Regions from separate parts of the Phytobacter cepae genome, predicted to be linked through region 2. Evidence: predicted binding sites of a transcription regulator. Region 2 holds the regulator's gene; each other region holds the start of a gene.
What was found. Region 2 encodes Fur, which represses iron uptake genes when iron is present. Its sites were predicted from a motif close to ATAATAATGAGAACNACTATCAA; they were not measured.
Positions count from the first base shown of each region.

Region 1: fes (enterochelin esterase) is a predicted target of Fur. The motif match lies at 7,886-7,908, and genes of this name have one in related genera.
Region 3: ACUY4Q_RS03955 (TonB-dependent siderophore receptor) is a predicted target of Fur. The motif match lies at 8,489-8,511, and genes of this name have one in related genera.

Region 1 covers NZ_CM135107.1:3,675,827-3,686,395, reverse strand. The annotation lists gene ACUY4Q_RS17335 (ABC transporter permease) at 1-1,066, opposite strand, end outside; gene ACUY4Q_RS17330 (sugar ABC transporter ATP-binding protein) at 1,068-2,594, opposite strand; gene ACUY4Q_RS17325 (DUF2291 family protein) at 2,594-3,202, opposite strand; gene ACUY4Q_RS17320 (D-ribose ABC transporter substrate-binding protein) at 3,215-4,156, opposite strand; gene entD (enterobactin synthase subunit EntD) at 4,274-4,936, opposite strand; gene ACUY4Q_RS17310 (TonB-dependent siderophore receptor) at 5,453-7,705, opposite strand; gene fes (enterochelin esterase) at 7,965-9,176, shown strand; gene ACUY4Q_RS17300 (MbtH family protein) at 9,206-9,409, shown strand; gene entF (enterobactin non-ribosomal peptide synthetase EntF) at 9,420-10,569, shown strand, end outside.
Region 2 covers NZ_CM135107.1:3,567,739-3,578,307, reverse strand. The annotation lists gene nagE (N-acetylglucosamine-specific PTS transporter subunit IIBC) at 1-1,087, shown strand, start outside; gene glnS (glutamine--tRNA ligase) at 1,261-2,928, shown strand; gene chiP (chitoporin ChiP) at 3,314-4,714, shown strand; gene chiQ (ChiQ/YbfN family lipoprotein) at 4,732-5,064, shown strand; gene fur (ferric iron uptake transcriptional regulator) at 5,129-5,578, opposite strand; gene fldA (flavodoxin FldA) at 5,866-6,396, opposite strand; gene ybfE (LexA regulated protein) at 6,531-6,839, opposite strand; gene ybfF (esterase) at 6,972-7,745, opposite strand; gene seqA (replication initiation negative regulator SeqA) at 7,928-8,479, shown strand; gene pgm (phosphoglucomutase (alpha-D-glucose-1,6-bisphosphate-dependent)) at 8,504-10,144, shown strand; gene kdpE (two-component system response regulator KdpE) at 10,208-10,569, opposite strand, start outside.
Region 3 covers NZ_CM135107.1:827,203-837,771, reverse strand. The annotation lists gene ACUY4Q_RS03990 (ATP-binding protein) at 68-1,711, shown strand; gene ACUY4Q_RS03985 (response regulator) at 1,701-2,399, shown strand; gene ACUY4Q_RS03980 (ornithine decarboxylase) at 2,638-4,788, opposite strand; gene ACUY4Q_RS03975 (DUF554 domain-containing protein) at 5,283-6,002, shown strand; tRNA gene ACUY4Q_RS03970 (tRNA-Phe) at 6,108-6,183, shown strand; gene ACUY4Q_RS03965 (hypothetical protein) at 6,728-7,252, opposite strand; gene ACUY4Q_RS03960 (hypothetical protein) at 7,326-8,045, opposite strand; gene ACUY4Q_RS03955 (TonB-dependent siderophore receptor) at 8,586-10,569, shown strand, end outside.

The sequences.
Region 1 (10,569 bases), 110 kb from region 2:
TTTGTGCCACCACTGCCGCCTTCTGCTGCATACGGTTTTGCATCTGATCGATGATGACGGCCACGATAATCACGATCCCTTTGATCACCATCTGCCAGAACTCGCTCACGCCCATCATTACCAGCCCATCGGCGAGGAAACCAATGACAAAAGCACCAATTAATGTGCCGAGTACGGTGCCACGACCGCCTGCCAGCGAGGTCCCACCGAGTACCACCGCGGCGATGGCGTTCATTTCAAACGCTGTGCCGTTGGCCGGGTGGCTCGCCAGAAGCTGGGCAGAAACCACAATACCGGCCAGTGCGGCGCAGAAACCGGAAAGGGTATAGACCCAGATTTTGACCTGTTTCACCTTTACGCCGGACAATTCTGCCGCGCGTTCGTTATCGCCAATCGCATAAACGTGACGTCCAAAGGGCAGGCGGCGTGCGACGTAGGCGATGACCAGCGCCAGTACAATCATCAGCCAGATGGCCCAGGGAATGCCGAACAGCGTGCCTGCACCGATTTCGTCAAACCCGGTGTTGCCAAGCTGCGGATTGCCCGCAAGGCCAGGGAACGTCTGCCCGTCTGAGGTCAGCATGGCCGCCCCACGCAGCACGTACATGGTGCCCAGGGTGCAGATAAAGGGCGCAACGTTATAGCGAGTGATTATCCAGCCGTTCACCGCGCCTATCGCCCCGCCTATCAGCAGAACCAGCGGTACGATCACCCAGACGCTCGGGAAGATGGCGATGCCAAACATCGGCAGCACAATCCCTTTGGTGATCATCCACCCGGCCATCATGCCGCACAGACCCAGCGTGGCGCCGATGGAGAGATCAATCCCTGCGGTGATGATGACAAAGGTGATGCCGAGCGCCAGGAAGGCGTTGATGGCAATGTGTTTGATCATAATGACCAGGCTGCCCGTCGATAAAAAGCCCGGTACTGTCGCGGTAAAGAAGCCCACGATCAGGAACAGCGCGATAAAGGTTCGCAGCTTCAACAGTAAAAGCAGAATACTTTCGCGTGACAATGAGGCACCCGCTCGCGGGGCGACAGCCACAGATTGTGTAGTTTTCATATCAGAACCCCTGAGCACTTGCCGTTACCAGTGCCGACTCTTCGGCCCGATCGCGTACGATATCGGCGGTCAGCTTGCCGCCGGACATCACCAGAATGCGGTCAGACACCGCCATAATTTCTTTGAGATCCGAGGTGGAAAAAACCACCGCGATCCCCTGTTCCGAGAGTTGCACCATCATGCGAAACACATCGGCTTTGGCACCCACGTCGATGCCACGCGTCGGCTCATCGAGAAACAGCACCTTCGGGCTGGTCAACAGTGAGCGGCCAATCACCACTTTCTGCTGATTGCCGCCGCTCAGCGCCTGAATTTCGACCTCGGGCGTGGAGACCTTAATGGACAGGCTGCCGATGGTGCTGGCGACCACCGCCTGCTCATCTTTTTCCGAGATGGTGAAACCGCGCTGCAACCGTCGCCATAAGCTGGCGATGGTCAGGTTGGTCGCAACCGAGGAGATCGGGAAGATGCCGGTGCGTTTCCTGTCTTCCGGTACCAGGCTCATGCCCATCCGAATGCGGTCAGCGGTAGCCAGCCGCTGCGGCACCGGTTTGCTGTCGAGCCACAATTTGCCCAAGTAGTTGCGTTCAGTGCCGAGCATGCATTCAAACAGCTCCGTACGTCCGGCCCCCATCAGGCCATAAATGCCGACAATTTCCCCGCTGTGTACGTTGAATGTCACATCGTCGACCACCGTGTTGCCCGCGCTGTTGACACAGGTGATGTGCTCAGCCTCCAGTATCGGTGCGCCGAAGGTCCGGCCCGGAGTCAGGAAATTGCTGACCGGATCGCTGCCGAGCATTTCGCGCACAATCCACGGCACGTCGATATCACACACTTTCGCTTCGGCCTGAAATTTGCCGTCGCGCAAAATCGTGATGACATCGCCAATCGCCATCAGCTCTTCGAGGCGGTGCGAAATATAGATAATCGACACCCCCTGACGGGTCAGTTCGCGGATGACGCGAAACAGAATCTCCACTTCTGTTTTACTCAGCGCGGAGGTGGGTTCGTCGAGGATCAAAATATCCGCGTCTTCCGCCAGCGCTTTTGCGATTTCCACCAGCTGCTGTTGCCCCACCTTCAGGCTCCCCACCAGCGCTTTAGGGGAGATGGGCTGATCGAGGCGTTTAAGTAGTTCAGCAGTGCGCTTCTCCTGCTCGGCTTCGTTAATGGGGCTGACCCCTTTTTGCAGCTCACGTCCGAGGAAAATATTTTCGGCGACGTTGAGGTTTTCAAACAGATTCAGTTCCTGGTGAACCATGCCAATACCGAGTGCCGCAGCGGCACGGGTACTGGAAATTTGCACGGGCTTGCCGTTCAGTTCGATGGCGCCGAGGCTCGGTTGCTGCACGCCGGCGAGGATCTTCATCAGGGTGGATTTCCCCGCGCCGTTCTCGCCGATAATCACATTCACTTTGCCGCGCCAGACGTTGTAATCCACGTTATCCAGCGCGACCGTGCCGGGAAACAGCATCGAAATGCCGCGCGTGCGCAGAATGATGTCATCCACAGGTACATCGCTCATCACTGCCCCTCCTGTTTCAACTCCAGTGCCACGGCGTCTTCGGTCTGACCCGCGTTAATTGTCACCGCCATCACAACGGTTGCGGGTTTTCCTGCCCAGCTTGCGTCAATTTTTGGCAGATTTTTCACAGCTAGACGGTTGTAAGCACGTGAGAGCTGAGCGAACTGAACCTGGTTGGTAAAGTCTTCAAATTTAAAGCCGGTGGCATCGCGAATGGCATTGCCCCGCACCACCGGGCCCACCTGAATCGTCAGCGGTTTCCCGTTCAACGTCATCACCAGTTTCTGTTCGCGTTCATTGCTCACATCGACGCGTTCAACCTGACTGGTCAGGTGGACAAACACGCTATGGGGTTTGTCGTTAGTAGTTTTCAGTTGTGTGGTAAGCGCGGTGGCATCCAGCGCATGTTTATGAGCCGCGTCAATGACGCGTTCTTGCCAGGTTTGTTGCGCGATCTGCTGTGGGGTCTGATTGTCGAAGCTGGCTTTCGCATTCGGATCGGCAGGCAGGATTGGCTTGCCGTTTTCATCCAGATCCACCACGGTGCAGGCCGTCAGCAACAGGGTGGTGCAACCTATAAATGCAGCACCCCATTGTTTTAACGACATAACGTCTCCGGATTACTTGCTCAGGTTGAAGAGTTTCAGTTTGCTGGCGTTGCTGTCGTCGATCAGCATGCAATCCATCAACTGTTTTTCATCTTTCTGTGCTTTGCCGTTTTTCAGGAAATAGTCTGCCTGTTCAACGGCCATCTGGGCTTGCTGCCAGCCAGGTTGCAGAACCGTGGCTTTGATATTGCCTTTATTGATGATGGAATCACGCACGTAATCGCTGCCGTCAAAGCCGACGACAATCACGTTATTTTTACCTGCCGCTTTCAGCGCCGCTTCGGCACCGAGTGCCATGGTGTCGTTACCGGAAATCACCCCGACGATGTCCGGGTTGGTTTGCAAAATGGCTTCCATACGGGTGAAGGCTTCAGTCTGACTCCAGTTGGCGGTCTGTTGCGCCACCATTTTCATGTCCGGGTAGTCATCAAGAATGTCGTGATAGCCCTGCGAACGAACGCTGGCGTTGGTGTCAGACTGACGGCCCAGCAGCTCAACGTATTTGCCTTTGCCATTTAACAGCTTGGCGAATTTCTCGGCACCCAGTTGCGCACCCTGGTAGTTGTTGGAGACGATTTGCGCGACGGCGACGCCGGTTTTGTTAATTTCGCGGTCAATCAGGAAGGCCGGAACCCCTGCGGCTTTGGCTTTTTCCAGCGGCCCTACGGTGGCATCGGCCCCGGCGTTATCCAGAATGATCGCTTTGGCTTTACGGGCTATCGCCGTTTCAATCAACTGGTTTTGTTTGTTCACGTCGTCATCGTGTGAAGCCACCAGCGTGGTGTAGCCAAGCTCTTTTGCTTTTGCCGCCGCGCCGTCCGCTTCTGCTTTAAAGAACGGATTGTCGTGTGAGGGGGTAATTATGGCGATCAGTCCGTTATCTGCGGCGAACAGCGAGCCGGAAGCGGCGATCAGGGAAGCCAGTACAGCCGATTTCAGTAGGGTCGTTTTCATCTTTTTCTCCACATTGAATATTTATTCAATAATGATTTATTATTCAAATTAACGATAAATCGGCAAAAGCAAACTGTCTACGGTTTGCTCAGCTAATTTCTTAAAAGGAGAAAAGGATCACGATCCTGAGGGCGATTCACCTAACAAGGTTATGATCTGCTGTTCATGCGTCATCCATGCAATATCAACACATTTACCCGCATGTTCAGCGCTGAATGTGGCATCTATTCGCAGGCGAAGAGCACGCTGATCGAGGGCGATGACGGTGGCGCTATGAAAGCCCGGGAAGGGAAGGGCAGCAGACGACAATGCCTTAAAAAGGCTCTCTTTCGCGGAAAACGCCAGCGTCAGTGCGAGCGGAAACGGCAGAGAAGCGTTGACCAGAATCCGCTGTTCTGCCGGGGTGATAATGCTCGACGTTAACGTCTGGCTCAGCGCATCGGTGAACAGCGTTTCAATGTCTACGCCTACAGGTGAGTGAGCGACAACCGCCAGCGCATTGCTGCCGCTGTGACTGATGCTGCCATATAAACCTGCGGGCCAGCGCGGTGCCCCTGTTTCACCAATGCCCGGCACGGCTTTGATAGCCTGTTCGCGCAGGGCATGCACGGCAGCAATGCGCCCGGCCAGATGCTCGGCTTTCCGCTTACGGCCCGCATCCTGCAACAGCTGGTGATGAGGAAGCCATAGCAGATCGTTATCGTTAAACGTAGCGAGATCGAAGCGGATGAGATGCAGAGGGTGGGCATTCAGCGTGAGCAGTGTGTGGTGAGTGTGCATGGTAAACCTCATGTGTGCATGGTAAATCTCATGCAGCCCTCTCCCCGCAGGGTTGAGGAATCCCCAGAAAAAATACGTGCACGAACGGTCCCCTCGCCCCACTGGGGAGAGGGACAGGGTGAGGGGGAAATGCAGCTCTGGTGGTCATTCCGTTCACCTTATGTTCCTTGCTTTTCTATAACGCCAGAACCTGTGAACGTGCCAGGGTGGTTCACCGCCACCACCCTGGCGACCCGGGCTCCCGGCCAGGAAAATCGCCGCTGGCGCGGTCCACTCAGCGCATTCCTTCAGGCTTATCGGGGACGGGCGGAGGTAACGTCCCTGTAAATCCGCCCTCGCCGCGCATCCCTGCGCGTCGCCCCGGCCTTGCGGATACGCTTCGTCGATTTTCAGCCGGACCCTGTCATCGCGGTAACTGTTTTATTCTCACTCAGCAATGATATCGCTGCAAAACGTAAGATTACTGGGAATTCCTCTCCCCGCAGGGAGAGGAGGGTTGGTACGTTCGGGGCGACCTTAGAAGTGGGTGTTTACACCCATATACCAGGTGCGACCGGATTCATTATAGGTATTGGCGCCCGCGCCATACATATAGCCCGTCGTACCGCCGGTGGTCTGGGCATTGCCCATGCGCCAGTGACGTTTATCAAACACGTTGTCGACACCCGCCGTCAGGCTCACGAATTTGTTCACATCCCAGGTACCGCTCAGGCCCACAATGCTGTACGGACTGACTTCATCTTTCGCAGAACCGGTCACCGGTTTGCCCTGATAGTCATATTTCTTCGGCTCTTGCTTGCCGTACCAGGTGAAGGTGGACTGCACGGAGACATCCTGCACAATCTGCCAGCTCAGGGTGGAGTTCAGCGTATATTCCGGGATGATCGACAGACGCTCGCCGGTGGTTTTATTCTTACTCTGCAACATGTAGGTGACGTTGTTGCTCAGGGTGACCGCATCGGTAACCGGAACATTCAGCGTACCTTCCAGACCTTCAACGACCGCCTTAGGCACGTTTTCCCATTGATAGAGGTCGGTCTTCAGCGCGCCCTGAGAGGTCTGGTTCAGCGGTGAGTAACCCGCTTCAATCTTGTTACGGTAATCGTTACGGAACCAGGTCACACCGGCAAGCCAGCCGTCGCGTTTAAACTCAAGGCCAATCTCTTTGTTGATGCTGGTTTCGGCTTTCAGGTCGTCATTCCCCTGCATATAACAGCCAGTACCGGTGGCGCTGGCGTAGCAGCCCTGACCGCGGCTGTAGAGAATGTAGCTGGTGTTGGTCTGGTAGAGGCTCGGTGCTTTATAGGCGCGGGCGATCCCCATTTTCAAAGTGAAGTCATCCCCCAGCCCCTGCGACAGGTTCAGAGACGGGCTCCAGTTGTTGCCGACCACGGTGTGGTGGTCAAAACGCAGACCCGGCGTCAGCATGGTGCTGTCGGTCACTTCGATATTGTCTTCTGCAAACAGAGAGAAGATCTCCGCGCTGGAGTAGGGGCTACGACCGGTGCTGTCATAACCTGGAATCGGCCCACCCTGCAGCGCCTGAGTGTTCGAGGCACGATCCTTGAGACGCTGTTGATTCCACTCGGTGCCCACGGTCAGGTTCTGGTTCACCAGCAGCTCGAACGGCACGCTGACTTCGCTATGCAGCATCAGGTCAGCAAGATCGGTGTCGGAGAATTTATCGCTATTGAACAGGCCTTCCAGCCCGCCGGCTAACCCTTCACCGAGGCGGGAGTTGCGTGTGTGTTCGTACTGCACCCAGTTGCTGGTGGTGATGCCGTTATCCCAGCCGCCGTTCCAGGTGACGGAGTAGTTCTGGCGATAGAGACGGTTGGTCTCTTTGCCGTAGTTTTCCTTCACATAGTTGTTGCTGCTGCTGTCGTTGTTGGTGTTCTGGGTGTCACCTGCGTACAGGTTGCCCTGACGGCTGTAACCGGCCTGGAACTCCAGCGCCTGCATCGGGGCAAAGTCCCAACGTACGACGCCATTGATATCTTTATTCTCAACGCCTTCCCGGCCTGCGGCGAGGGTGTTGGAATAGATGCCGGTGCGCTCGGACTGATGATCCTGGTTAATATCCCAGGCATCGGCCTGGGTTTTATTCAGGTTACCGTACAGACGGAAGCTGACATCGCCGCCCAGCGGCCCCATCAGGCTAAAATCAGTGCGTTTAGTGGAGCCTTCCTCTTTATGCTCTGGGGCATTGAAGTAGCTGTTCCAGGAGCCATGCCATGCCTGATCCGTGGATTTTTTAGTGATGATGTTCACCACGCCACCTGCCGCGCCGTTACCGTAACGGGCGGCTGCCGGGCCACGCAGGACTTCAATGCGTTCGATCATATCCGCAGGGACCCAACTGGTATCGCCACGGGTATCACGCTCACCACGCCAACCCTGGCGCACGGAGTTGCGGCTGGTCACTGGCTTACCGTCGATCAGAATCAGGGTGTTTTCCGGGCCCATACCGCGAATATCAATCTGGCGATTGTTGCCACGCTGGCCGCTGGTTGAGTTACCGGTCAGGTTGACACCCGGCATGGTGCGAATAATTTCAGAAACGTCACGGGCGGGGGGATTCTTGCGGATTTCATCGGCGGTGATGGTGGAAACCCCCGGCGCCTGCAGATTCTGCTGCGCTGCGGTCACCACAATGGTGTCTTCGTTGCTGGATGCGTCAGTGGAGGTCTCTGCTGCGAAAGCGGGCAGAGCCACACCATAAATTCCCAGGTTGACCAGTAAGGTCAGGGAACGAATTTTATTTTTCATTGTAATTCCTGCTTTTCTTCGCCGCTCTCCCCGGTCGATCCTTTCCCAATGGGGTAAGGAAAGCGGCATGATGTCGCCAGCTTGCTGCGAAGGGCGCTCGTTCCTGAGAAAAATCGCGACAAGTGACACGTTACGAGTGAAAGACGCGCCGGTGCAGGCGCGGGCAATACGCTATTGCAAATGCAAATAATTATCAATAATATTATCAAGAAATTTGATTGAGCAGGCAAAATTTCCACAAGTCATTTGGGGTAACGCAGTGGTGCAAGAGACAGGAAGTGATGCCTGGTGGGCATCAAAACAGGGGCCAGAGTGGGAGCGGGAATCAGCAACGCATTATCGGGTCACCTTCTGGTGGCGTGACCCGGCGGGCACCGAAGCGACCTCCACCGTTGAGCGCGTCTGGCTCTATATCACCGGCGTCACCGATCATCATCAACAGTCCGCGCCGCAATCATTGCAACGCATTGCGGGCACCGACGTCTGGCGCTGGCAAACCCGCCTCGAAGCCGGATGGCGTGGGAGCTATTGCCTGATCCCGTCGACAAAACGGGACGATTTTCCGCCGCAGGCTTTTACCCAGACACCGCCTGACCGTGCCGCACTGCGCGAAGGCTGGCGCACTCTTTTCCCTCACGCGATAGCCGATCCGCTCAATGCCCAGCACTGGCGGGGCGGACGGGGGCATCCGGTTTCCCCTCTCTCGCTGCCGGGCGCACCGGAACAGCCTGGCTGGGGCGCGCCGGATGCGGAATATACCCCGCCGGTTTGCTTCGAATGGCAGAGCGACCGGTTAGGCAACCGCCGCCGCGTGTGGGTCTATACCACCGGGGATGACAACGGTGCAGAACGCCCGCTAGCGGTGCTGCTCGACGGGCAATTCTGGGCGGAAAGCATGCCGGTCTGGCCTGCGCTTGCCGCGTTAACCCACGAGGGCAAATTGCCCCCGGCGGTCTATGTGCTCATCGATGTGATTGATACCGCCCACCGCAGCCGGGAGCTTCCCTGCAATGAGGATTTCTGGCTGGCGGTCCAGCAGGAATTATTGCCACACGTTCAGTCAACAACGCCGTTCAGCGACCGCCCCGAACGCACGGTCGTGGCCGGGCAGAGCTTTGGCGGGCTGGCATCGCTGTATGCCGGGTTGCACTGGCCGGCGCGTTTTGGCTGCGTGCTGAGCCAGTCGGGCTCTTACTGGTGGCCGCATCGCGGGGGCAGCCAGGATGGCGTGCTGACGGAGGCGCTCAGGCGCGACGAGCTTTCGGCGCAAGGACTGCGCATTGTGCTGGAAGCAGGGGTGCGAGAGCCGGTTATCTTTCGGGCCAATCAGGCGATGCTTGCCCAGTTGCAACGCACGCAACCCGCCGTTTTCTGGCGTCAGGTTGACGGTGGGCATGATGCGCTTTGCTGGCGCGGTGGGCTGACCTCAGGGCTTATCACCCTCTGGCAACCGTTGCTGCGCGCTGAGTAACGCGCACTTTTTCACCACAGGAGTCCGGTATGGAATTCAGCAATCCCTTCGATAATCCCGAGGGGCACTTTTATATTCTGCAAAACGCCCAGCAGCAGTACAGCCTGTGGCCGGAGCCATGCGCATTGCCGGAAGGCTGGCAGGTGGTTTGCGCCCCCGCATCGCAGGACGCCTGCACCGCATGGCTGGCACAACACTGGCAGACATTAACCCCGGCGCACCACGCGCAATAAGGAGAGGCGGATGACCACTCGATACCCCCTGGTTGCCGCACAGCCGGGGATCTGGATGGCAGAAAAACTCTCCACGCTGCCCAACGCCTGGAGCGTGGCGCACTATGTGGAGCTGGAAGGCATGCTGGATGCCCCATTACTGGCGCAGGCGATTGTTAAAGGTATGCAGCAGGCGGATACCCTGCGGCTGCGCTTCGTTGAGGACAACGGAGAGGTCTGGCAGTGGGTTGATGACACGCAGACCTTCCCGCTGCCGCAGCGTGTCGATTTACGTGCTGAGCCTGATGCGCACGCGGCGGCCCTGGCGCTGATGAACGCGGATCTGGCGCAAAATCTGCGCGTGGACGGCGGTAAACCGCTCGCCCATCATGCCCTTATTCAGGTGACCGACACCCGCTGGTACTGGTATCAGCGCTATCACCATTTACTGGTCGATGGCTTCAGTTTCCCGGCTATTACCCGCCAGATTGCCGCCATTTACCGCGCTATGCGCCACGATGCCCCCCTGCCAGATTCCCCCTTTACCCCGTTTGCTGAAGTGGTGGACGAATATCAGCGCTACCGCGATAGCGACGCCTGGCAGCGGGATAAAGCCTTCTGGTCTGAACACAAACGCACACTTCCCGCCGCTGGTTCGCTCTCGGGTGCGCCGCTGCCGGGGCGTGCTGCGACCACCGACATTTTGCGTCTGAAGCAGGACCTCGACCCATCGGCATTTCGTCGTCTGACGCAGGCTATACCTGGCTGTCAGCCTGCCGATCTGGCGCTGGCGCTGGTGGCATTGTGGTTAGGCCGACTCAGCAGCCGCCCTGACTATGCCGCCGGGTTTATTTTTATGCGGCGGATGGGCTCAGCCGCACTGACCGCTACCGGCCCGGTGCTCAATGTGCTGCCGCTCGGTGTGCACATTAACCCTGGCCAGACCCTGGCGGAACTGGCGACAAGCCTTGCCGGGCAACTGAAAAAGATGCGCCGCCATCAGCGCTATGATGCGGAACAAATTCTGCGCGACACCGGACGCGCGGCGGGAGATGAGCCGCTGTACGGCCCGGTATTTAACGTCAAAATGTTCGACTATCTGCTGGATGTGGACGGGATTGCCGGGCAAACCCATACGCTGGCGACCGGACCGGTTAACGATCTGGAAATCGCGCTTTTCC
Region 2 (10,569 bases):
GCCGGTACTGTATTTCATCCATGCAGTGCTGACCGGTATTTCCGTGTTTATCGCTGCGACCATGCAGTGGATTGCCGGTTTCGGGTTCAGTGCGGGTCTGGTGGATATGGTGCTCTCGTCACGTAACCCCCTGGCCGTACACTGGTACATGCTGATTCTGCAAGGCCTGGTATTCTTTGTTATTTACTACGTGGTGTTCCGTTTCACCATTCTGAAATTCAACCTGTTGACGCCGGGCCGTGAACTGGCTGTTGCGGGTGACGAAGCTGATGGTCGGGACGTCAACGTGAGCGCAGGTTCAGAGCAGGATGTTGCAGGTCTGGCTCGCCAGTACATTGCCGCTATCGGCGGTTCTTCTAACCTGACCGGTATTGATGCCTGTATCACCCGTCTGCGTCTGAATGTAAAAGACTCTGCGCTGGTGAATGAAGCGATGGCGAAACGTCTTGGTGCGACCGGTATTATTCGTCTGAATAAAACCAGCGTGCAGATTATCGTCGGCTTTGTGGCTGAGAAAATCGCGAACGCGATGAAGACTGCGGGCAACGTACCTGCCGCTGATACGGCAGCCCCGGTTGCGCCAGTGACGGCTGCAGCGGTTAAGCCTCAGGCGGTGCCTAACGCATCCGTCATTGCAGAACTGGTCTCCCCGATTACCGGCGATGTCGTTTCTCTGGATGAAGTGCCGGATGAAGCCTTCGCCAGCAAAGCGGTCGGTGATGGTGTGGCGATTAAACCGACAGACAAAGTGGTTGTCGCTCCGGCAGCCGGGACCATTGTGAAAATTTTCAACACGAATCATGCGTTCTGTCTCGAAACCGAGAAAGGGGCGGAGATCGTGGTTCATATGGGTATTGATACCGTCGCGTTGGGCGGCCAGGGCTTCTCCCGCCTGGTTGAAGAGGGTGCCGTTGTGGTTGCCGGCCAGCCAGTCCTCGAAATGGACCTGGACTACCTGAACGCAACAGCACGTTCGATGATTAGCCCGGTCGTTTGCAGCAACATCGACGACTTCTCGGGTCTGGTACTTAAAGCGCAAGGGTCGGTCGTTGCAGGGCAAACGCCGCTGTATGACATCAAAGGCTAATGACTTAACCCGTTAGCATTATCAAAGCGGCAGAGGATTTCCTCTGCCGCTTTTTTTTGCCGCCGTTTCACGCTTCCGCTTTGTATATATTTTCCGTAACTAAGGGTTGTCTCCAGGACCCGCTTATAAGATCATGTGCCGTTATACGTTGTTTACGCTTTGAGGAATCTACGATGAGTGAGGCTGAAGCCCGCCCGACAAACTTTATTCGTCAGATCATTGACGAAGATCTGGCCACTGGTAAGCATAATTCTGTTTGCACCCGTTTCCCGCCAGAGCCGAATGGTTATCTGCACATTGGTCATGCTAAATCTATCTGCCTGAACTTTGGCATCGCCCAGGATTACAACGGACAGTGCAATCTGCGCTTCGATGACACGAACCCAGTAAAAGAAGATATCGAGTACGTTGAGTCTATAAAACATGACGTAGAGTGGTTGGGTTTCCACTGGTCCGGCGATGTGCGTTATTCCTCTGACTATTTCGATCAACTGCACCAGTATGCGGTTGAACTGATCAACAAAGGGCTGGCGTTTGTTGATGAACTCTCCGCTGACGAAATCCGCGAATATCGTGGTTCGCTGACCGCACCGGGCAAAAACAGCCCGTTCCGCGATCGCAGCGTGGAAGAGAACTTGGCGCTATTCGAAAAAATGCGCGCGGGTGGCTTCGAAGAGGGTAAAGCCTGCCTGCGTGCTAAAATCGACATGGCATCGCCGTTCATCGTGCTGCGCGACCCGGTGCTCTACCGCATTAAGTTTGCCGATCACCACCAGACCGGCAGCAAATGGTGCATCTACCCGATGTATGACTTCACCCACTGCATCAGTGATGCGCTGGAAGGGATTACCCATTCTCTGTGTACGCTGGAGTTCCAGGACAACCGTCGCTTATACGACTGGGTACTGGACAACATCTCTATTCCGGTTCATCCGCGTCAGTACGAATTCTCGCGTCTGAATCTGGAATACACCGTGATGTCCAAGCGTAAGCTGAACCTGTTGGTCACCGACAAGCACGTTGAAGGCTGGGACGATCCACGTATGCCGACCATCTCTGGCCTGCGCCGTCGTGGTTATACTGCGGAGTCTATTCGTGAATTCTGCAAACGCATTGGCGTGACCAAGCAGGATAACACCATCGAGATGGCCTCTCTTGAATCCTGCATTCGTGAAGATCTGAACGAAAACGCGCCACGTGCGATGGCCGTTATCGATCCGGTTAAACTGGTTATCGAGAACTATCCTCAGGGCGAAAGCGAAATTGTGACCATGCCGAATCATCCGAATAAACCGGAGATGGGCAGCCGTGAGGTTCCGTTTAGCGCAGAGATTTGGATCGATCGCGCCGACTTCCGCGAAGAAGCCAACAAGCAGTACAAGCGCCTGGTGATGGGCAAAGAAGTGCGCCTGCGTAACGCCTATGTGGTGAAGGCTGAGCGTGTGGAGAAAGATCCCGACGGCACTATCACCACCATCTTCTGTACTTATGATGCGGACACCCTGAGCAAAGATCCAGCGGATGGCCGTAAAGTGAAAGGCGTCATTCACTGGGTGAGTGCGGCCCACGCGCTGCCGGTTGAAATCCGTCTTTATGACCGTCTGTTCAGCGTGCCAAACCCAGGCGCCGCTGAAGATTTCCTCTCGGTGATGAATCCGGAATCTCTGGTCGTTAAACAGGGTTATGCTGAGCCGTCATTGCAGTCTGCCGCAGCCGGTAAAGCTTACCAGTTTGAGCGTGAAGGTTACTTCTGCCTCGATAGCCGTTATGCAACAGCTGATAAGCTGGTCTTCAACCGCACCGTGGGTCTGCGTGACACCTGGGCGAAAGTCGGCGAGTAATTAACGCGCGACTTTATCTGAACGCCGCCCCGTGCGGCGTTTTTTTATTCTTCCCATCTGAAATTTTAATAATTGTCTGTGATTGACATGAAAAGTTGTTTTAATTTTTTCATTCTCATCCTTCATTTTCCCGATTATTTAACGCGATAAATTACCATTCCCAACTGTTATTCCACGTCTGCGCCAAAACGGATTGAAATCTGTGTTCCTGGTCATATTCCTGATGCTCATTCAGGTAAAGTGCTTGATCATTCATGCGGGCAAAAATAATCTTGATTCGTGGTGTGAAACAAGTTTTTAGCACTCACAGCTATTCCCTGGTTTTAATTTGTTGCTGAATGCCTTTGCACAGCACTTTTGTTTTTTTAGTCAAAGAGGAACAATTATGATCGCGTTTGTCGCTAAACGTAAGGCGATAGCGTTAGCTATTGCCAGCACAACAGCAATATCAGGTTTAATGATAACCCCTGCGGTAAATGCCGAAGGTTTTGTCGATGATTCAACGCTTACCGGCGGGGTGTATTACTGGCAGCGTGAACGCGATCGTAAGGACGTCACCGACGGTAATAAATATAAAACAAACCTTGCACACTCAACCTGGAATACTAACCTCGATTTCCAGTCCGGTTATGCAGCAGATATGTTCGGTATCGATATTGCCGCGTTTGCGGCAATCGAAATGGCAGAGTCATCCGGCAGTGCACACCCTAATGAAATGGCGTTTTCCAATAGTCACAAAGTCTATGACGAAGACTGGGCGGGCGACAGAAGTGGGGCCAGTCTTTATACCGCGGCGGCAAAATTTAAATATGGTCCGGTATGGGCGCGAGCGGGTTACATTCAGCCAACGGGGCAGACACTGCTGGCCTCCAACTGGAGCTTTATGCCGGGTACGTATCAGGGTACGGAACTAGGTGCAAAACTTGATTATGAAGATTGCGGTGCACTGAGTTTCTCGTATATGTGGGCCAATGAATATAAAGCCCCCTGGTACAACGAAACCGATTATTTCTATCAAAATGATGGCGTGAGCAAGATTGATTATGTCCATTCACTCGGCGCGCAATATGATTTTAAAAACGATCTCATTTTAGAAGCGGCATTTGGTCAGGCGCAGGGCTATGTTGACCAATACTTTGCAAAAGCCAGTTATAAATTTGATATTGCGGGCAGCCCATTGTCGACAAGCTATCAGTTCTACAGCTCACGCGATAAAGCATCTAATCACACCATCAATGATATTTATGACGGTACGGCCTGGTTACAGGCACTGACCTTTAATTATACCGCAGGGCCTGTCGATTTACGTCTTGAGGGAACATGGGTCAAAGCCGATGGTCGCCAGGGATATTTCAATTCGCGTATGACGCCGCTTTATGGCTCGTCAAATGGCCGACTGGATATCTGGTGGGATAATCGTTCTGACTTTAACGCCCATAATGAGAAAGCGGTATTTGTTGGCGCTATGTATGATCTTAAAGATTTAAATCTTCCGGGCTGGGCGGTAGGCGCATCCTATGTGTATGGCTGGGATGCCAAGCCATCCAACGTTTCCTCTGGCGACCAATACTATAAAGCCAATAATTCAATTAAGGAATCCGCTTACAGCCTCGACGTCGTTTACACCCTGCAGGATGGTCTGGCGAAAGGGACGTTATTTAAACTGCACTTCACGCAGTTTGATAACCACTCTGATATTCCAAGCTGGGGCGGTGGTTACAACAACATCTTCCAGGATGAGCGCGATGTGAAATTTATCGTGATCGCACCGTTTACGATTTTCTGATGCGAGAGAAGGGCAAAATGAAAAAAAGCATAATGATTCTGTTTATGACCCTGGGACTTGCTGGCTGCGTACAGCAACCCTCAGCGCCGAAAGAAGATATGCGTTTGAGAGCAGCTTACAGTGCCTGCATTAACACCGCAGAAGGATCGTCGGAAAAACTTGAAGCCTGCCGTAGCGTGTTAGACGTGTTGAAGTCAGAAAAGGCACATCAACAGTTTGCTCATGAAGAATCCGTCCGTACACTGGATTATCAGCAGTGTCTGGACGCCACGCATACGGGCAATGGTCAGGCGGTAAAAGCGAACTGCGATCGTATCTGGCAGGAAATTCGCAGCAACAATACGCCGTAGACACTCTTTTTGTACCACCAATAAAAAAGCCAACCGGAGGTTGGCTTTTTACGTTTACGGAAGATTACTTCGCAATCTCGTGGGCGTTTTCATCGCTGCGGCAATCGCCTTCAGCGCAGTGGCCATAGAGGTACAGGCTATGGTTCGTCAGGCGAATGCCGTGTTGAGAGGCGATTTCACGCTGGCGAGCTTCAATGGAGTCATCACTGAATTCAATCACTTTGCCGCAATCGAGGCAAATCAAGTGATCGTGGTGATGTTGCTGAGTCAGTTCGAAGACAGATTTGCCGCCTTCAAAATTATGACGGGTTACGATCCCGGCATCATCAAACTGGTTCAGAACACGGTAAACCGTGGCCAGCCCGATCTCTTCGCCCATGTCAATCAGGCGCTTATATAAATCTTCCGCACTGACATGATGGTTGTCCGGCTCCTGAAGCACTTCCAGGATTTTCAAGCGAGGAAGCGTGACTTTCAGGCCGGCCTTCTTTAATGCGGTATTGTTGTCAGTCATGCGGAATCTGTCCTGTTGCTAAACGGTTCGCTCCCCAAGGGGAAGCTACAAGGAATGCACTGGGAAATGCGTCTCATTATAGAACTGCCATGTCTAAATGAAAACTGCAAGCCCTCAAGTAAAGTAAGCGTATAAAACGTGGTAGTGCCAACAAAGTCCGTTGCGCTACCCGTTTTAACCAGGCCATATTGTACAGTGCTGGCGGCAAAAGTTAAAAAAATGTAGCAATTATTTCCATTGGTTTTAACTATCGATCTGGCGCAACCCGCAGGATGCGCCAAACAGCATCAGGCATTGATGATATCGTTAAGATTCAGCTCTTCGGAAATCTGTTTAACCCATTTATCCACGCGTGCAGCGGTCAGTTCTGGTTGACGATCTTCGTCAATGGCCAGCCCAACAAAATGGTCATCATCGGCAAGGCCTTTAGAGGCTTCAAAGTGGTAGCCTTCGGTCGGCCAGTGACCCACAATCACCGCGCCACGTGGTTCGATGATGTCACGAATTGTCCCCAGCGCATCACAGAAGTACTCTGCATAATCTTCCTGGTCACCACAGCCAAACAATGCGACTAACTTGCCATTGAAATCAATGTCTTCCAGCGTCGGGAAAAAATCATCCCAGTCACACTGCGCTTCGCCGTAATACCAGGTCGGGATGCCAAGCAGCAGAATGTCATAGCCTTCCAGATCCTCTTTGCTGCTCTTTGCAATGTCGTGTACATCTGCAACGTCTTTACCAAGCTGTGCCTGGATCATCTTTGCGATGTTTTCGGTATTACCGGTGTCGCTGCCGAAAAAAATGCCAGTGATTGCCATGAGTAAAATAACCTCTTGAAACTTAATGATATGGTGGTGGCGTTTAGCCCACGGATAAGGGCAATCATAGCAGATCAGAGAAGCACGCGGAAACTGCAATCGCGTCGGACTGCACTCTCTGCTACATGAAAACGTTATTCAGATGAAGAATCAGAGGAATCAATGCTGTTCAGCGCTTTTAGCTGCTCCAGCAACATCTCTTCGATGAGTTCGCTGCGACTCATTTGACGCGCGTCAGCCAGGGCGTTTAATGCGTCAACGGCCTCCGCGTTGATTTTCAGTTCGACGCGTTTAAGCCCACGAAATTTATCGCGTTTAAGCTGATTGCGTTTGTTAATGCGCAATTGCTCGTCGCGAGAGAGCGGATTGGTTTTAGGACGTCCCGGGCGACGCTCATTCGCGAACAGATCTAGGGTCGTGCGGTCCGTTTGTTCTTTAGCCATGATTTAAGAAATACTACGGGAAGTACAAGCAATCGAGCCTGAGCCCGGGTTGATTAGCGCGCCATCATACATCAGGGAGGCAGGGACGCCAACGCCCGGGCGCGTTATGATGACCGAGCGCCGGGTTTTTAATCAGTTTGTCTTTTCAGCAAGATAACGACGAATAGCGCGCAAAACCGCTTCCGGCTTTTCCGCATGCACCCAGTGTCCGGCACCGGCAATGACATGCGCCTTCGCCTGCGGAAACTGTTTAAGCAGAGGCTGACGATACTGCTCGGTCACGTAAGGGGAGTTGCCACCGGGGATGAACAGGGCAGGGTGGTCCCAGACCGGCACCTCTTCCCAGCCGACAATGTGGGGGTACTGCTCCCACAGCACGGGGACATTAAAGCGCCATTGCCCGTCAACAAAGGACTTCAACAAAAATTGAATCACCCCTTCTTCATCGATGACGGTGCGCATCACGGTGGCCGCTTGTTGTCGCGTCGTGGCCCCGGCATCCGTCACCGCATTGATAGCAGCAAAAATCTCATCGTGGCGACGCACGGCATAATCCACGGGGGCAATATCAATCGCTACCAGTCCGTCAATACGTTCCGGGGCAATCGCGGTTAAGGCCATGACCGCTTTCCCTCCCATTGAGTGACCGATAAAGGTGGCCCGCTCAAGGGAATGCGCGTCCAGCGTATCAACCAAATCCTGGGCCATCGCGGGGTAATTCATTTCGTCCGAACTCGCAGAAAGCCCATGATTACGCATGTCCACCTGAAGGATGTCATGGTCGCTCACAAGGTCGCGCGCCAGAATGCCAAGGTTATCCAGGCTGCCAAACAGGCCGTGGACTAACACGATGGGAGAATTGTTGTGCGATTGTTGTGCAGATTGCGCTCGGGTATTCAATTTCATGGCAAAGTTCTTTTTTTCGCTCTTTCGGATTAGGGTATTATGTTGAACATTCTGCCGCCCGGCTGCAAGGTTCAGACACAATCTAACTTAGCCGCCACTCAGGTTTAGCGCTATCCGCTGTTGAGATTTGACTTTATAATCTCAATAACTTGTATTCAGATAAGACACTGCACTGGATTAAAATGAAAACGATTGAAGTTGATGATGAACTCTACAGTTATATTGCCAGCCACACGAAGCATATTGGTGAGAGCGCATCCGACATTTTACGGCGCATGTTGAAATTTTCCGCCTCCTCTCAGCCTGCCGCCACGACGCCTGCCGCTGCAAAAGAAGCCCCTGTTACGCCGAAAGTCGAAGAGAGTAAGCCGACCAACACCGCGAAAGACAAAGTTCGTGCGGTGCGCGAGTTGCTGCTTTCTGACGAATACGCCGATCAGAAAAAAGCCGTTAACCGTTTCATGCTGGTGCTGTCTACACTCTATTCTCTGGACAACAAAGCCTTTGCAGAATCCACCGAGTCCCTGCACGGGCGTACCCGCGTATACTTTGCGTCTGATGAACAAACCTTGTTGCAAAATGGCACGCAGACCAAGCCAAAACAGGTGCCAGATACACCATACTGGGTCATCACCAACACTAATACGGGTCGTAAATGCAGCATGGTAGAACACATCATGCAGTCAATGCAGTTCCCGGCGGAATTGATTGAAAAGGTTTGCGGCACAATTTAATCCTTGCATAAGAAGGACCAGGCAATGGCTAACCATGAACGTGCGGGTCAACCTGCACAACAGAGCGATTTGATCAACGTCGCCCAGCTTACCGCGCAGTACTACGTGCTGAAACCGGAAGTGGGTAATTCTGAACATGCAGTTAAATTTGGTACGTCCGGGCATCGTGGTAGCGCAGGGCGTCATAGCTTCAACGAACAGCATATCCTGGCGATTGCCCAGGCCATCGCTGAAGAGCGCGCCAAAAACGGTATCACCGGGCCATGCTATGTGGGCAAAGATACCCACGCCTTGTCTGAACCTGCCTTTATCTCTGTGCTGGAAGTGCTGGCGGCCAACGGTGTTGACCTGGTTGTGCAGGAAAACAACGGCTTTACGCCGACGCCTGCTGTTTCCAATGCCATTCTGGTCCACAACAAAAAAGGTGGCGCGCAGGCGGACGGTATCGTGATTACCCCGTCGCACAACCCGCCGGAAGATGGTGGCATTAAATACAACCCGCCAAACGGTGGGCCGGCTGATACCAACGTCACCAAAGTGGTGGAAGACCGTGCTAATGCCCTGTTAGCCGACGGCCTGAAAGGCGTGAAACGTATTACGCTGGACGCGGCCCTGGCTTCAGGTCACGTGAAAGAACAGGATCTGGTGCAACCCTTCATTGAAGGGCTGGCCGACATCGTCGATATGGCGGCTATCCAGAAAGCCGGTCTGAAGCTTGGCGTTGATCCACTGGGCGGCTCCGGCATTGAGTACTGGAAGCGCATTGCCGAATTCTACAAGCTTGATCTCACTATCGTGAACGATCAGGTCGATCAGACTTTCCGCTTTATGCACCTCGATAAAGATGGTGTGATCCGTATGGATTGCTCATCCGAATCCGCAATGGCAGGTTTGCTGGCGCTGCGTGATAAGTTCGACCTGGCGTTCGCCAACGACCCGGACTATGACCGCCACGGCATCGTCACGCCGGCAGGGTTAATGAACCCGAACCATTATCTGGCTGTTGCCATTAATTACCTGTTCCAGCATCGTCCGCAGTGGGGCAAAGATGTGGCTGTGGGCAAGACCCTGGTCTCCTCCGCGATGATCGACCGTGTGGTTAACGATCTGGGCCGCAAACTGGTAGAAGTGCCGGTCGGCTTCAAATGGTTTGTGGATGGCCTGTTCGACGGTAGCTTTGGTTTTGGCGGCGAAGAGAGCGCAGGGGCATCCTTCCTGCGTTTTGACGGCACCCCGTGGTCTACCGATAAAGACGGCATCATCATGTGCCTGCTGGCTGCGGAAATCACCGCCGTCACCGGTAAAAACCCGCAGCAGCACTACGATGAGCTGGCCGCGCGTTTCGGTGCGCCAAGCTATAACCGCCTGGGCGCCAGCGCCACCTCCGCACAGAAAGCCGCGCTGTCTAAGCTTTCTCCGGAAATGGTCAGTGCCAGCACGCTGGCAGGTGACCCGATCACCGCTCGTCTGACGGCGGCTCCGGGTAACGGTGCTGCCATTGGCGGTCTGAAAGTGATGACCGACAACGGCTGGTTTGCCGCACGTCCATCAGGCACGGAAGACGCCTACAAAATTTACTGCGAAAGCTTCCTCGGCGAAGAACACCGTAAGCTGATTGAAAAAGAAGCGGTAGAAATTGTCAGCGAAGTGCTGAAAAACGCCTGATAACCCTCGGTGAATGACCCGGCCCGGTTGCGTAAACGTGACCGGGCTTTTTTATGTCTGCAGTTACAGCATAAACCGGTAGCCGATACCCGTTTCGGTTAGCAGATGACGCGGACGCGCAGGATCGGCCTCAAGCTTTTGCCGCAAATGGCCCATGTAGATGCGTAAATAGTGGCTATGTTCGACGGCGTTAGGCCCCCAGACCTGACTTAACAGTTGGCGCTGGGTGAGCACTTTTCCGGCGTTGTTTAACAGCACTGCGAGCAAGCGAAACTCAATAGGGGTGAGGTGCAGCTCTTCGCTACCGCGTAGAATACGTCGGCTGGCGAGATCGACCTGAATATCCGAAAAAGTCACTACCGGATCGTTTTGCGGCGTACCGGCATGACGGCGTAAGGCCACCCGCAGCCTCGCCTGTAATTCCC
Region 3 (10,569 bases), 2.4 Mb from region 2:
CAGTAAACTCGCCCCCGGCAAAGAGAAAGATGTTACATTGCTGTTTTTGATGCTCTTGCGTGAAATCATGAAACTGTCGTTCCAGATTAAACTCTTTATATCGCTGGTGCTTTTTTTCTCTGGTTTGTTCATCTTACTGGGTAGCTATTATTATATTGACGTCGGTCGTCAGCTTTATCAGGAAATGAGCGTACGAGCAAAAATACAAGCTGAAGAAATAGCGATTATTCCGAGTTTACGCAAGTCGGTTGCTGAAAAAGATATTGCCGCCATTTCAAGTTTTATGCAGAAAGTCGTTGCACGTAGTGACGCCAGCTTTATCGTGATTGGCGATAATAAAGGCATTCATCTTTACCATTCTGTTTATGAAGACCGGGTCGGCACCTTATTGGTCGGGGGGGATAATCAGGATGTGTTGCAGGGAAAAAGCCTGACCACCATTCGCCAGGGCGGGCTGGGTATTTCTCTACGCAGTAAAGCACCGATCTTTAACGATACAGGTCAGGTTATCGGGATAGTTTCAGTGGGCTATCTCACCAGCTATCTCGATACCATAACGCTTGGCAAAGCGATCAACATCTTTATTGCTGCCGTGCTGCTGCTGGCGGCGCTGTTTGTTTTCTCGTGGTTCTTTACCCGCAGCATCAAAAAACAGATTTTCTCGCTGGAACCGCGCGAAATCGGCCTGCTGGTGCGTCAGCAAAAAGCAATGATGGAGTCGATTTATGAAGGGGTGATCGCCATCGACAGCAACCTGCGCATCGAAGTGATCAACCAGGCCGCCAGGAAACTGCTGAGTCTGAGCCAGCCGACGCGGGCGCTGCGCGGGCAGTTGATCACCGAGCTGATCCCCGGCGTGCCCTTCTTTTCCCGCGATCGAATGCTGGAAAAAGATACCCATGATGAGATTTGTCGCTTCAACCACGTGACGGTGATCGCCAGCCGCGTGCGCATTATGCTGGAAGACAAGTTACAGGGCTGGGTGATCACTTTTCGCGATCGCAATGAGATCGATAGCCTTAGCGCCCAGTTGAGTCAGGTGAAACGTTATGTCGATAACCTGCGCATCATGCGCCATGAGCAATTGAACAGAATGACGACCCTCTCCGGCCTGTTACACATGGAGCGCTATGATGACGCGATACGTTACATCCAGGCGCAGTCGGAACATGCCCAGGAGCTGCTCGACTTTATCTCGTCCCGCTTCCACTCGCCTACGCTCTGTGGCCTGCTGCTGGGCAAAGCGGCGCGCGCCCGGGAAAAAGGAGTCGAACTGACGTTTGATCCCAGTTGCCAGATGGCAAGACCGGCCCATTCGCTGGCCGAAGCCGAGCTTATCTCGATCATTGGCAATTTGCTGGATAACGCCATCGAAGCGACGCAACGCGCGGCGCTGCCGCACGATCCGGTTGAGGTGTTGATCCTGCAAAATGAACGGGAGCTGATCATTGAAGTGGCCGATCGCGGTGTAGGGATCGCCCCGGAGATTCGCCATCGAATTTTTGAACGCGGGATGACCACCAAGCGCAGTGGCGATCATGGCATTGGCCTGTATCTGATCGCGAGCTATGTCACCCAGGTCGGCGGTACGATCGAAGTTTCTGATAACGCGCCGCGTGGAACGATTTTCTCTTTGTTTATTCCTGAAACGGGTCATGTACAACGACAATGCCCCGATATGACGCTGGAAGAGCAGAATAATGCGACATGAACAGATAGATGTGCTGATAGTAGAAGATGAAAACGAACTGGCGCAGCTTCATGCTGAACTTATCGGTAAACATCCGCGTTTGCGGCTGGTAGGCATTGCGACTTCTCTGGCAGAGGCGAAGGCGCAGCTTACCAGCAAGCAGCCGCAGTTGGTGTTGCTCGATAACTATCTGCCGGACGGCAAAGGGATCACGCTTATCAGTGACCCGATGGTTATTCGCGCCAACTGTTCGGTGATTTTTATTACCGCCGCCAGCGATATGGACACCTGTAGCCAGGCCATTCGCAATGGGGCTTTTGACTATATTCTCAAACCCGTGTCGTGGAAGCGGCTCAGCCAGTCGCTGGAGCGCTTTGTGCAGTTCACCGAGCAGCAGCGGGTGTGGAAGATTGTCGATCAGCAGAACGTGGATTCGCTCTATCAGTTGCAGGCGAAGAATTACAAGCTGGATAACGGCAGCAAGGGGATTGAGGAGAATACGCTTTCGCGCGTGCAGACCCTGTTTGCCGATGCCGGTGAGCGCTGTTTCTCGGTCGATGAAGTGGTGGTGGAGACGGGTCTGAGCAAAACCACTGCCCGCCGTTACCTGGAGCACGGCGTAGAGTCGGGGTATTTAGCGGTAGAGATGCAGTACGGCAAAATTGGGCATCCAAGAAGGATGTACCGCCGGACTGGAGAGAGTGCGTAGGGATTGTGCGCGGGTTTCCCCCTCACCCTGGCCCTCTCCCCAAAGGGGCGAGGGGACTGTTCTGTGCGATCTAGTAGACCTCACACTCCGCCTTTCTCCCTCTCCCCGTGGGAGAGGGAACCGTTCGAGCCTGCTTTTCTCCCTCTCCCCGTGGGAGAGGGAACCGATCGAGCCTGCTTTTCTCCCTCTCCCCGTGGGAGAGGGCCGGGGTGAGGGCATCAGGCCGCAGAGGAAAGCATCAGACCGCAGCGGGCTGCTTCAGCACGTTCCCATATAACCGCTTAATCCCGTCGGCATCCGTCTCGGAGTACACCCCCTGCAACTCCGGTGAGAAGCCCGGCAGCAGGTTAACGCCCTCTTCCAGCGCAAGGAAGTAGCGCTGTACCGCGCCGCCCCACACTTCACCGGGCACCACGCACAACACGCCCGGCGGATACGGCAGTGCGCCTTCAGCGGCAATGCGCCCTTCCGCCTCGCTGATACGCACCAGATCCACGTTGCCGCGAATATACTCCTGATGCGCATCCTGCGGGTTAACGGCCACTGCCGGGAAGCTCGCCTTACGGAACATCTCTTTTTGCAGATCTTTCACATCAAAGCTGACGTAAAGATCGTGCATCTCCTGGCACAGCTGGCGGATCGTATAATCACGGTAGCGTACCGGGTACTTGTTGTAGATGGTCGGTAGTACCGCTGCCAGCGGCGTGTCATCTTCAATATGCCGCTCAAACTGCGCCAGCATCGCCACCAGATGGGCCATTTTCGCCGTGCTTTCTGCCGGGGTCAGCAGGAACAGGATCGAGTTGAGATCGCATTTTTCCGGCACAATGCCGTTCTCACGCAGGTAGTTCGCCAGAATCGTCGCCGGAATACCAAACTCCGTGTACTCACCTGTTTGCGCATCGATTCCCGGCGTGGTCAGCAGCAGCTTGCAGGGATCAACAAAATACTGATCCTGGGCGTAGCCATCAAAACCATGCCAACGGGCCCCCGGCTCAAAGCTGAAGAAACGACGCTCACTGGCGATCACCTCTGTCGGATGATCCTGCCACGGGCGGCCGGCGATGTCCGGCGGCACAAACGGCTGGATCATCTTGCAGTTGGCGATGATCGATTTACGCGCTTCGATGCCCACTTCCACACACTCAGCCCACAAACGGCGGCCGCTCTCGCCCTGATGGATTTTGGCGTTCACATCGAGTGCGGCAAACAGCGGGTAAAACGGGCTGGTCGAGGCGTGCAGCATAAAGGCATTGTTCAGGCGCTTATGTGGGCAAAAACGGGCCTGGCCGCGCAGATGGTTATCCTTTTTATGGATCTGCGAGGTTTGCGAGAATCCGGCCTGCTGTTTGTGCACGGACTGGGTAACGAAGATCCCCGGATCGTTTTCGTTCAGCTCCAGCAGCAGCGGCGAGGTGTCCGCCATCATCGGGATGAACTGCTCATAGCCCACCCAGGCGGAGTCAAACAGGATGTAGTCGCAGAGCGTGCCGATTTTGTCGATAACCTGACGGGCGTTGTAGATTGTGCCGTCGTAAGTACCGAGCTGGATCACCGCGAGGCGGAACGGACGCGGCTGATTAGCTTTTTCCGGTGCCACGTCGCGGATCAACTCACGCAGGTATTTCTCATCAAAGCAGTGATCGTCAATGCCGCCAATAAAACCGAACGGGTTGCGGGAGGCTTCGAGATAGACCGGCGTTGCCCCGGCCTGGATCAGGGCGCCGTGGTGGTTAGATTTGTGGTTATTGCGGTCAAACAGTACCAGATCGCCACGGGTGAGTAGCGCATTGGTCACCACTTTGTTGGCCGCTGAGGTACCGTTCAGTACAAAGTAGGTTTTGTCGGCATTGAAGACTTTCGCCGCGAACTTTTGCGCATGTTTCGCAGAGCCTTCATGAATGAGCAGGTCGCCCAGTTTGACGTCGGCGTTACACATATCGGCACGAAAAACGTTTTCACCGAAAAAGTCATAGAACTGCCTGCCTGCCGGATGTTTCTTGAAAAATTCACCGTGCTGATGACCCGGGCAGGCGAAGGTGTCATTTCTCATCTCTACGTACTGGCGCAGGGTATCGAAAAACGGTGGCAGCAGGTCGTCTTCGTAGTCGCACGCCGCCGCTTCCAGCTCCAGCCAGTCCTGATCTTTACCGTCGATAACGGCCGTGACGCCATCCGGCCGTTCCTCGGTTTCACCGTCGAACAAAAATACCGGCAGGTTAAAGCCCGTCCGTTTGAGCAAAGCCAGAATGCCGCTACGGCTCTCTGCCCGCGTAATGACGACTGCCGCCACATCCGTAAAGTCGGTGCTGTCGAGGGTCACCTTTTCACGGTGCGTAGACAGGGTGGAGATCAGCTCTCGGCTGACGGCAATTTTCATTGTTTTCATAAGCACACTTACCCGTTTCAGGGGAAAAAAGGCCCCGGATGATGCGTTTGCTTCACCCAACGAACGTGTCTGACTGGAACCCGCTCCGACCGCCAGACATCAGTAAAAGCAGATAGGCTCTGATTTTAATGTTGTCCTGAAGTGAGCGTCCGCTAGCCTCACCGCATGGTGAGAGAAGTATGGGATAAAATTGCACGGGTGAACATGCATGCAGGGGTGCAATGCATCTGTTGGAGTGATGAAAGCAGCGTCATTCCAGGCAGTCCCGTAGAGTGGAGAGGAAAATTCGCGCAATCATGTCATCATTTATTAGCAGGTGCAACCAACGAGACAACGGCAAATTGCAGCCTCATGCAGACGCATTTTTAATGATTCACATAAGTTATTATATTCAAAAGATTAATACACATCACCACCGCATTATTCGGGCATAATAATGTGCATTACAGCGCCATAATATGCAGTTGCTCACGCCAGGTATCAGGAGAAAAAACGTGTTTACTGGACCCTTTATCAATGCTGCCGCCGTTCTTTTAGGCGGCGTTCTGGGCGCGGTGCTTAGCCAGCGCTTGCCGGAGCGTATTCGCGCCAATATGCCGTCGATTTTTGGCCTCGCGTCGCTGGGCATAGGCATTCTGCTGGTGATTAAATGCGTGAATCTGCCCGTGATGGTGCTCGCCACTCTCGTCGGCACGCTGATTGGTGAACTCTGCTATGTGGAGCGCGGCATCAGCGGTGGCGTAAATGGCCTGCGCAACGTGCTGCAAAAGCGCCGTGGCGGGGAACACGCCCTCAGTGGGCATGAGGCGTTTATTCAAAGTCTGGTGGCGATCATTATTCTGTTTTGTGCGAGCGGCACCGGTATTTTCGGCGCAATGCGTGAAGGCATGACCGGGGATAACAGCATCCTTATTGCAAAAGCCTTTCTCGATTTCTTTACTGCATTGATTTTTGCCACCTCGCTGGGCATTGCTGTCGCCGCAATCAGCGTGCCAATGCTGGCGATTCAGCTCACCCTCGCTTACAGTGCCACGCTGATTATGCCGTTAACCACACCGGCGATGATGGGCGATTTTACCGCCGTGGGCGGTGTGCTCCTGTTAGCTACGGGCTTAAGAATTTGTGGCATCAAGATGTTTGCCGTAGCGAACATGCTGCCTGCCCTCGTGCTGGCTATGCCGCTTTCTGCCCTGTGGACCGCCTTTTTTGCCTGAAGATACGTGCATCTCCTCTTTTCTGGTGATAGATTGTGCAGTCTGCAACGATTTGAAGAAATTTCGTTGACGAGGCGAGGCGAATCGGTTTTAATGCGCCCCGTTGCCCGGATAGCTCAGTCGGTAGAGCAGGGGATTGAAAATCCCCGTGTCCTTGGTTCGATTCCGAGTCCGGGCACCACTATTTAGAAGAACCCGCCTATGGCGGGTTTTTTGCTTTTGGAGATACGGACTCTTCATCGAACTTCGTTCGATTATTCGCCGCAAGCGGCTCACCCCTCCGGGGCCAGCGCGGCAAGCGCGCTGTTCAACGCCTTCGGCGTTAGTCCGAGTCCGGGCACCACTATTTAGAAGAACCCGCCTATGGCGGGTTTTTTGCTTTTGGCGATACGGACTCTCCATCGAACTCTGTTCGATTATTCGCCGCAAGCGGCTCACCCCTTCGGGGCCAGCGCGGCAAGCGCGCTGTTCAACGCCTTCGGCGTTAGTCCGAGTCCGGGCACCACTATTTAGAAGAACCCGCCTATGGCGGGTTTTTTGCTTTTCTGCGGCCGGACTTTCCATCGAACTCCATTCGATTATTCGCCGCAAGCGGCTCACCCCTTCGGTTATCCGGGCTGCAGTCGCCAGATGTTTACCTACATTTTTATTCCAGTGCAATCATGGTAAGCAAAGGGGTACTTACTGTAAGTGGATGATCTGGTAGGATAAATGATAGTTTTGCATTATTTATCGCTGGGTTGAATCGCGGTTAATATCGCCTGTGCCAGTTCAGCTCCAGTTGCATCTTTTCCTGTTAATACAACAGAACTTTTATTTTTAATGGCAATTTTGGCCAGCGCTATTAAATCCGCAATTTTGACGGTGTCAGGCAAGATGGCCTCCTCCTCAGGTATAATCGGATTTCCTTTATGAATAGATATTTCCGCATTGCTTGTGTCATAAACATGCTCACCCCAGTGCTCAGGCTCCGCTCTTAATGCCATAATACTTTCATAAACTAAGCGATGACAGGAGTCAGATGTTGAAATTCTCCATAATGAAAGATTCCCGACATCGAGATTACTCCGTGAAGAAAACCCCACGACTCTATAATCTCGATAGAACGCGCCCGTTTCACCATTATCTTTCTCCGTGGTCTTTCTATTTAACTCAAGTCGTATACGACAAAATACTCTTGAGACTGGGTTAAACATATAAAATGAAGAAAAAGCGCCCCCTTTTGGGGCCGTGAACCAATATTTAAACATATGTACTCCAGTTACGATTAAACAGGTGCAGAATTTAAGCTCTGCACCTTTTCATTAGAAGTAAAGAAGAGAATTACCGGAGAGATTCCAAATGTTCTTTTAAAGAATCATCGTCAAAAAATGATTCCACTTTCCATGTATTATCAGGCTCAAGTGATACATGAAACTTGGTTCGGCCCTCGGTTGCATCACACTCTGCGGCAGACCTGGAAGACGAGATGAAGTTCATGATCGTTCCCGCTTGATACGCGCCAGTGGCCACATAAAACTTAATAACAGGCTGACAGTCTAGCCTGGTATTCGATTCCATTTCTACAAAACTGGATAAAACAATACTTTTATCGCTTTTCTCAATTGCGGCTCCTGCAAGATATCTTTTTCTTTCAGGATCAAACACCGGGGAGCAAATACGAAACCCTCCTGGAGCAACATTCAAATCAATCTTAGCGGCTTCAATACCTAACGGATTAGTTTTGACGTTAACGCAGTTTGGTTTAATCTCCCCAGCACCCGCAGCAGGGGTAAGTTCAACAAGTCGACTTGCTGTCATGAAACCATAAGGTTTACCTGGGACAATTTCTTCCTTCACCTCCACAACACCCGCATAATATACTTCCCTCACCCCAAACTCGTATTTACTGCCAGATTCTGAAAAAGGAGGGAGGGGTGTACTCAAAATACTATTTGAATAAACACCCTCCGCTCCGTTATATTTTGCAGGCTGCTGGAAGAAAAAAATCTCTTTTTGTTTCGAGGATTTATTAGTCACTACAATTTTAATTTCAGTAGGCATAAGTCACCTTTCCATATGAAAAATATCGATGAACAATATTCCACTTACATCAATGGTCTTTTCTACCAGGCAAATGAAATATTGAGTAGACAAGTTAAAAATCTATTTTTAAATAAGTAACCCGTCTGATTGATAATATGGACGTGAAACTGCCTGAATATTGTGAATAGGGTCACACAAACCAATCATTGATCGATTTTAACGATCGATAATTAATTAACAATAGGTTTTGTGAATTAATTATCAGCATACATATCTTTGGATATATAAAATATTCCAATGGCGGATCACGCGTTAATCGGGCACTTCAATATCAGCATCCTGGTCAGCGATCGGTGACAGAAAACCAGGGAGTACCCTGCTCGGCAAAAAACCACATTAAAATCATGTCATTACATTTACATTTTTTAACATTAACTGTTTACACGGTAACGATAATCCATATCATCTTGATAATTACTATCACCTGAGAAGGTGGTGTTCGTGTAATGCGGGGCATTCATGCCGCCGAAATCTCGATAAATCAGGACGATCACAATAATGAAATCCCGTTGCTCCTGGGCGCTAAGCCCTTGTTTACTGATGATGCTCGCCGCAAATGCCTCGGCTGAAGGACAGAAAGAAGAGACGCTGGTCGTGGCCGCCAGCCGTTCAAATCACAATATTACCGACATGGCACAAACCACCTGGGTCGTTGAACAGGCTGAAATTGAACAACAGGTTCAGGGTGGTAAAGAACTCAAAGAAGTGCTGGCGCAGTTGATTCCGGGTATGGATGTCAGCAGCCAGGGGCGTACCAACTACGGTATGAATATGCGTGGTCGTTCAATGATGGTGATGGTCGACGGCGTGCGTTTAAACTCTTCGCGCAGCGACAGCCGCCAGTTGGACTCTATCGATCCGTTTAATATCGCGCGTATCGAAGTCATTTCCGGTGCCACCTCTCTCTACGGCGGCGGCAGTACCGGTGGCTTAATCAATATCGTCACCAAAAAAGGCCAGCCGGAAACGGAAGTCGAGTTCCAGACCGGCATGAAAACCGGCTTTAACAGTCATAACGATAATGATGAGAACGTCGCGGCGGCGGTCAGCGGCGGCAACGACAATGCCTCGGGTCGACTATCCGTTGCGTATCAGCGCTTTGGCGGCTGGTATGACGGCAAAGGCAACGAAGTGAACATCGATAACACCCAGACCGGTCTGCAATACTCTGGCCGTCTGGACGTGATGGGCACCGGCACGCTGAACATCGACGACCATCAGCAACTGCAGCTCACCACCCAGTATTACAAAAGTGAATCCGACGGTAAGCACGGCCTGTTCCTTGGCGAGAACTTCTCCGCGGTGACCGGTGCAGGCAACGCATATAACAAGAACAATCTCGATTCCGACCGTATTCCGGGCACCGAGCGTCACCTGATCAACCTGCAATATTCCAACACCGATTTCTGGGGTCAGGACCTGCTCGCGCAGATTTACTACCGCGATGAAAGCCTCACATTTTACCCCTTCCCTACCCTCTCCGGCGGCAAGGTCACCAGCATTGGGGCGTCACAGCAAAAAACCGATTTCTACGGCGGCAAACTCACCATTAACAGCAAGCCGCTGGATGATTTGACACTGACGTGGGGGGTGGATGCCGAGCATGAAACCTTCGACGCCAACCAGCAATTTTTCGATCTCAACAAAGCCGCAGCCAGCGGGGGGATGAAGCTGGACAACGCCTGGAACGTCGAGCGTTATCCGGGCTATAGCATTACTAACCTTGCGCCGTTCCTGCAAAGCAGTTACGACATCTCCGCCATCACACTGAGCGGCGGCGTACGCTACCAGTACACGGAAAACCGGGTCGACGACTTTATTGGCTACGCGCAGCAACAGGGTATCGCCACGGGTAAAGCCACCTCCGCTGACGCCGTACCGGGCGGGAAAACGGATTACAACAACCTACTGTTTAACGCCGGTATTCTGGGGCACCTCACCGAGCGTCAGCAGCTGTGGTTTAACTTCTCACAAGGTTTTGAGATCCCGGATCTGGCCAAATATTACGGCTCCGGCACCTATCAGTTGAGCAATGGTCACTATCGCCTGGTGAACAGCGTGAACGTCAACGATTCAAAACTGGACGGCATCAAAGTCGACGCATATGAGCTGGGATGGCGCTTCACCGGGGATAACCTGCGCACGCAGATTGCCGGTTACTACTCGCTCTCCGACAAAACCATCAACATCAACAAAACCGACATGACCATCAACGTTGAAGATGATAAGCGTCGCATCTACGGTGTCGAAGGCCAGGTGGATTATTTCTTTACCGACAGCGAGTGGAGCACCGGTGCGAACTTTAACGCCATCAAATCGCAAACCCGCGTCGACGGGAAATGGGAAAAGCTGACGGTCGACAGCGCCAGCCCGTCCAAAATGAGCGCCTGGGTGACCTGGGCGCCGGGGGACTGGACTCTGCGCGTACAAAGCACGCAGACATTTGATCTCTCTGACGAAGCCGGTAAGCATATCGACGGTT